2 linked regions of the Alicycliphilus denitrificans K601 genome follow. The protein of the gene in region 1 binds, or shares a complex with, the protein of each later gene. Links are inferred from orthologs where the notes say so. Each region holds a gene or a part of one and is shown on either strand. Other genes may lie near its edges.

Region 1 (3,251 bases):
GCGCAAGGGCATCCGCACCGGCGTGGCGGCCGAGCGCTTCGGTGGCCAGGTCAACGACACGCTGGACATCGAGAACTACATCTCCATCCCCCGCACCGAGGGCCCGCAGTTCGCTGCCGCGCTGCAGCAGCACGTGAACGCGTACGACGTGGACGTGATGAACCTGCAGCGCGCCAAGGCGCTCAGGCCCGCCAGCCAGAGCGGTGGCCTGATCGAGGTGGAGATGGACAACGGCGCCGTGCTGAAGAGCAAAACCGTCATCCTCTCGACCGGCGCGCGCTGGCGCAACATGAACGTGCCCGGCGAGGAGCAGTACCGCACCAAGGGCGTGGCCTATTGCCCGCACTGCGACGGCCCGCTCTACAAGGGCAAGCGCGTGGCAGTGATCGGCGGCGGCAACTCGGGCGTCGAGGCGGCCATCGACCTGGCCGGCGTGGTGGCGCATGTCACGGTGTTCGAGTTCATGCCCCAGCTCAAGGCCGACGCCGTGCTGCAGAAGAAGCTCGCCAGCCTGCCCAATGTGGACGTGGTGCTCAATGCCCAGACCACCGAGGTGCTGGGCGACGGCAGCAAGGTCAACGCGCTGGCCTACAAGGACCGGGCTACGGGCGAGGAAAAGCGCGTGGAGCTCGAAGGCATCTTCGTGCAGATCGGCCTGCTGCCCAACACCGACTGGCTCATGGGAACGGTGGAGCTGTCCAAGTTCGGCGAGATCGTCATCGACGCCAAGGGCCAGACCAGTGTGCCCGGCGTGTTCGCCGCGGGTGACTGCACAACGGTTCCGTACAAGCAGATCGTCATCGCCGCGGGAGCGGGCGCCACCGCCGCCTTGAGCGCCTTCGACCACTTGATCCGCACCAGCGTACCGCAATGACGCCGCGGGCCGGAACCGCACCCCGCGGGCCCGGCCCATTTCTTCCTTCCCCCACCAGGAGATGCACCATGACCGACAAGCAAAAGCTCACCACCGCCTTCGGCTGCCCCGTGGTCGACAACCAGAACACGATGACGGCCGGCCCGCGCGGCCCCGTCCTGCTGCAGGACGTCTGGCTGCTGGAGAAGCTCGCGCACTTCGACCGCGAGGTCATCCCTGAGCGGCGCATGCACGCCAAGGGCAGCGGCGCCTACGGCACGTTCACCGTCACCAACGACATCACCAAGTACACCAAGGCCAGGATCTTCTCCGAGGTCGGCAAGAAGACCGAGCTGTTCGCGCGCTTCACCACCGTCGCGGGCGAGCGCGGCGCGGCCGATGCCGAGCGCGACATCCGCGGCTTCGCGGTCAAGTTCTACACCGAGCAGGGCAACTGGGACATGGTGGGCAACAATACGCCGGTGTTCTTCCTGCGCGACCCGCTCAAGTTCCCGGACCTGAACCACGCCGTCAAGCGCGACCCGCGCACCAACATGCGCAGCGCGCAGAACAACTGGGACTTCTGGACCTCGCTGCCCGAGGCGCTGCACCAGGTCACCATCGTCATGTCCGAGCGTGGCATCCCCGCGAGCTACCGCACCATGCACGGCTTCGGCTCGCACACCTTCAGCTTCATCAACGCGGCCAACGAGCGTTTCTGGGTCAAGTTCCACTTCAAGTGTCAGCAGGGCATCCGCAACCTGACCGGCGCCGAGGCCGAGGCCCTGATCGGCAAGGACCGGGAAAGCCACCAGCGTGACCTGTACGACGCCATCGAAGCCGGCGACTTCCCGCGCTGGAAGTTCATGATCCAGGTCATGCCCGAGAAGGACGCCTCCAGGGTGCCCTACAACCCGTTCGATCTGACCAAGGTCTGGCCGCATGGCGACTATCCGCTGATCGAGGTCGGCGTGATGGAGCTCAACCGCAACCCGGAGAACTTCTTCGCCGAGGTCGAGCAAGCGGCCTTCAACCCGGCCAGCGTGGTGCCCGGCATCGGCTTCTCGCCCGACAAGATGCTGCAGGCGCGGCTGTTCTCCTACGGCGACGCGCAGCGCTACCGCCTGGGCGTGAACCACTACCAGATCCCGGTCAACGCGCCGCGCTGCCCCGCGCACCACTACCACCGCGACGGCGCCATGCGCGTGGACGGCAACTTCGGCAGCACCCGCGGCTACGAGCCCAACAGCTACGGCGAATGGGCCGAGCAGCCGGACTTCCGCGAGCCGCCGCTGTCGGTGGAGGGCTCGGCCGACCACTGGAACCACCGCGAGGACAGCGACTACTACTCGCAACCCGGAGCGCTGTTCCGCCTGATGAACCCGGCCCAGCGGCAGGCGCTGTTCGATAACACGGCCGCCTCCATCGGCGGCGCCACGCGCGAGGTGCAGCTGCGCCACATCCGCAACTGCCTGAAGGCCGACCCGGCCTATGGCGCGGGCGTGGCCAAGGCCCTGGGCATCCCCGAGAGCGAGTACGCGGGCTGACGACGCCCGCCGCCCATGGAGCGCGCGCGATCCGGATTTAAAATGCGAGTCTTCCATGCGCCACCTGCTGCTCATCCTGATACTGGCTTGCCTGCCGCTGCAGTCCATCTGGGCGGCGGCGGCCAGCTATTGCGGGCATGAGACGGCACCCGCGGCCGCGCATTTCGGGCACCACCAGCACCTGGTCCACGACGGCCACGCCGCAGCCGCATCCGGCGGATGCGCGCATGGCCATGACGGCACCAGCGTGCGCACGGGCGGCGTGGACATGGACTGCCACGTCTGTCACGGCGTGGGCAGCGCCCTGTATGCCGAGCCCGCTGCCACCGCGCTGCGCCTGGGCGCCATGCGCCCCGCGCCCTTCGTATTGCCGCTGCTGCGTGCTCCCGCGCCAGCGCGCCCCGAACGCCCCAACTGGCCGGGCCTTGCCTGAGCGGCAAGGCGGGGCGGGGCAGCCCCTGGTCCACTGAAACACTGGAATCCGGCGCGGTGCAGTCCGCCCGCTCCGGTGATCGAGGGGACTGGCTTTCATCGACGCAGCCGCGGCTTGGCCGCAGCGCCTGCAATGCCTTGCCGATTTTTCACCCATGGCCATGCCAATGGAGAAATATCGGATGCCATTTGTCTGGAAGATTTCCCGGGCCCGCTTGCGGGCCCTCGCACTAACCTTGGCCTGGGGGCTGGCGGCGGCGTCCGCCGCCGCCCAGGCAACCCCGGCCGTCTCCCCGCTGCAGGCCCTGTTTGAGCGGGCCTGGCGGAGCCAGCCCGAGGCGCAGGCGCTGCCGCTGCGCCGCCAGGCCGCGCAGGCCGGGCGCGACAGCGCCGACGCCTGGATGCCCGAGCCCGCGGCG
Region 2 (3,070 bases), 260 kb from region 1 along the record:
AGTTCGTCGAGATCGGGCGGCTGGCCCGCGGAGTTCTGCCCACGCCCCCGGCCACCACCCTGTGGCTGGTCCGTGGAAGGGCGCTCCGGCTCCGGGCGTTGCCCCCCCTCGCCCTTGTCGTCCCCACGGCCCCAGCGCGGGTCGTTGAGGTTGAACATCCCCCGGATGCGCTCGGGCAGCAATGCCCAGCGGGAGGCGCGATTATGAAGGTTCATGCGCAAGTTCTCTTGTTCTCTGTACACCTGTAACGTCCGGCATTGTGCCCAATCAGCCCGGAGGGCCCGGTAATTCAGCAGTCTCGCCAGGGGTCATGTCGCGCGCCGCGGCCTCCTGGACCATGTGGGCCAGCAGTTCGCGCAGTGCCGGGATTCCCTCACCCTGGCGGGCGCTCACGAAGATGCGCGGCACCTGGCGCCCGTCGAGCTCATACATGTCCTGCAGCCGCGCGGGCCTGGTCTCGGCGGGCATGGCATCGAACTTGTTGAACACGAGCAGCTGCGGAATCTCCGCCGCGCCGATCTCAGCCAGCACCAGTTGCACCTGCGCGATCTGCTCGGGATAGCCGGGGTTGGCCGCATCCACCACATGCAGCAGCAGATCGGCATCGACAGCCTCCTGCAGCGTGGCCTGGAAGGCGTCCACCAGGCCATGGGGCAGATCGCGGATGAAGCCCACCGTGTCGGACAGGGACACCGATCCGACGGCCTCGCCCAGGTAGAGCTGGCGCGTCGTGGTGTCGAGCGTGGCGAACAGCTGGTCGGCGGCATACGCCCGGGCCTTCACCAGGGCGTTGAACAGCGTGGACTTGCCGGCATTGGTATAGCCGACCAGCGATATGTTGAACGTGTCGCGCCGCTCACGCTGGCGGCGCTGCGTGGCCCGCTGGCGCTTGACCTTGACGAGCCGCTCGCGCGTGCGCTTGATGGCCTCGCCGATCATGCGGCGGTCGAGCTCGATCTGCGTCTCGCCCGGGCCGCCACGCGTGCCGATACCGCCGCGCTGGCGCTCCAGGTGTGACCAGCGCCGCACCAGCCGCGTGCTCAGGTACTGCAGCCGCGCCAGCTCCACCTGCAGCTTGCCTTCGTGGCTGCGGGCGCGCTGGGCAAAGATCTCCAGGATGAGCAGCGTCCGGTCGTTGACCGGCATCTGCAGATGGCGCTCAAGATTGCGCTGCTGCGCCGGGCTCAGGGCCTGGTCGAACAGCACCTCCTTGGCGCCATGCATTTGCGCCAGGGTCTGGATCTCGCCGGCCTTGCCGCTGCCCACGAACAGGGCGGCGTCGGGCGCCTTGCGCTTGCACGTCAGGCGCGCCACCGGCTTCAGGCCCGCCGTCTGGGCCAGCAGCCCCAGCTCCTGCAATTCGGCGTCGAAATGGGGAAGACCGAAATCCACGCCGACCAGGAGGACCGGCGTGAAATCGGTGTCGGATGATGGGTTGGAACTCAAGGCTGGCAGGCCCTTGCATGCGAAGCGCTTGCGCCCCGGCGCAGCCCCTGGCTGCGGTGTGGGTTTACTGGTTGTCCCCTTCGGCGGCTTCCGCCGTCGAGAAGTTGACGGCGCGGCCCGGAACGATCGTGGAGATGGCGTGCTTGTAGACCATCTGCGTCACCGTGTTGCGCAGCAGCACCACGTATTGATCGAAGGATTCGATCTGCCCCTGCAGCTTGATGCCGTTCACCAGATAGATGGACACCGGCACATGCTCGCGACGCAGCGCGTTCAGGAAGGGATCTTGAAGAAGCTGGCCTTTATTGCTCACGATATTCTCCGTGTTCAAGAATGTTGTTGTAAACCGGCACCTTACCACAGTCATGGTGCCGTACGCGGTTCAGGGGATCAGGATTCGTGCTTGTCGGCGTACGGGTTGCTGGAGCTCTTGAGCTCGATGCGCAGCGGCGTCCCGATAAGGTCGAACTCCTTGCGGAAGCGTCCTTCGAGAAAGCGCTTGTAGGCGTCCGTGACATGCTCCAGGGAGTTTCCGTGGATCACGATCACCGGAGGATTCATACCGCCCTGGTGCGCATAGCGCAGCTTGGGGCGGAACATGCCGGAGCGCTTGGGGCTCTGGAACTGCACGGCCTCCTGCAGCAGCCGGGTCAGCACCGGCGTGGGCATCTTGCGGTTGGCGGACTTGTAGGCCTGCACGATGGAGGCCCACAGCGGCCCTATGCCCTGGCGCTTCATGGCCGAGATGAAATGCAGCGGAGCGAACTTGAGGAAGGACAGGCGCGTCTCTATGGAGCGTTCGAGCTGCTGGCGGCCATAGTCGTCCACCGCATCCCATTTGTTCACGGCGATGACCACGGCGCGGCCGCTCTCCAGGATGTAGCCCGCGATGTGCGCGTCCTGGTCCGTCACGCCCTGGGTCGCATCGAGCAGCAGCAGCACCACGTTGGCCGACTCGATGGCCTGCAGGGTCTTGACGACGGAGAACTTCTCTATCGCCTCGAACACCTTGCCCTTGCGGCGCAGGCCCGCGGTGTCGATCAGCTCGAACTTCTGGCCATTGCGCTCGAAGGGCACCGAGATGGCGTCGCGCGTGGTGCCCGGCATGTCGAAGGCCACCAGGCGTTCTTCGCCGAGCCAGGTGTTGATCAGCGTGGACTTGCCCACGTTGGGGCGCCCCGCCACGGCAAGGCGTATGACGTTGGCCTCGGCGACGACGTCGCCCTCGCCCGCCTCGGGCAGGGCCAGGGACTTGAGCGCCAGTTCCACCAGGCTGCGCACGCCCTGGCCATGCGCGGCCGAGACGGGGTGCACCTCGCCCAGGCCCAGTTCGTAGAACTCGGCCAGGTGGGCGCTGTCCTGCATGCCCTCGGCCTTGTTGCCGGCCAGCACGCAGGGCTTGCCCAGGCGGCGCAGGTACTTGGCGATGTCGTGGTCCTGCGCCGAGAGGCCACCGCGCACGTCCACAACGAAGATCACCACGTCGGCCTCGGCCACCGCCTGCTGGGTCTGCTTGGCCATCTCGCGGTAGATGCCGCTGGATGCGTCGGGCTCGAAGCCTCCCGTGTCGATGACGATGAATTCGTGCTTGCCCTGGCGGCCGTTGCCGTAGTGGCGGTCGCGC

The links.
Region 2: the proteins of ALIDE2_RS08280 (region 1) and hfq are in contact, whole or in part, in a crystal structure (PDB 3VU3), measured with the Escherichia coli proteins. The link is inferred for Alicycliphilus denitrificans K601 from one-to-one orthologs.

The regions. Positions count from the first base shown.
Region 1 is NC_015422.1:1,748,259-1,751,509, forward strand. Bases 238-3,171 are described here. They hold ALIDE2_RS08280 (catalase), read left to right. Parts: upstream 238-942; coding sequence 943-2,400; downstream 2,401-3,171. Other genes in these bases: ahpF (alkyl hydroperoxide reductase subunit F), read left to right, coding at 238-874; ALIDE2_RS08285 (hypothetical protein), read left to right, coding at 2,456-2,833; ALIDE2_RS08290 (TolC family protein), read left to right, coding at 3,015-3,171. Outside these bases: more of ahpF, read left to right, coding at 1-237; more of ALIDE2_RS08290, read left to right, coding at 3,172-3,251.
Region 2 is NC_015422.1:1,491,417-1,494,486, reverse strand. What follows is about bases 136-2,888. They hold hfq (RNA chaperone Hfq), read right to left. Parts: upstream 1,760-2,888; coding sequence 1,511-1,759; downstream 136-1,510. Other genes in these bases: der (ribosome biogenesis GTPase Der), read right to left, coding at 1,837-2,888; hflX (GTPase HflX), read right to left, coding at 268-1,446; hflK (FtsH protease activity modulator HflK), read right to left, coding at 136-215. Outside these bases: more of hflK, read right to left, coding at 1-135; more of der, read right to left, coding at 2,889-3,070. UniProt on the Escherichia coli protein: RNA chaperone that binds small regulatory RNA (sRNAs) and mRNAs to facilitate mRNA translational regulation in response to envelope stress, environmental stress and changes in metabolite concentrations.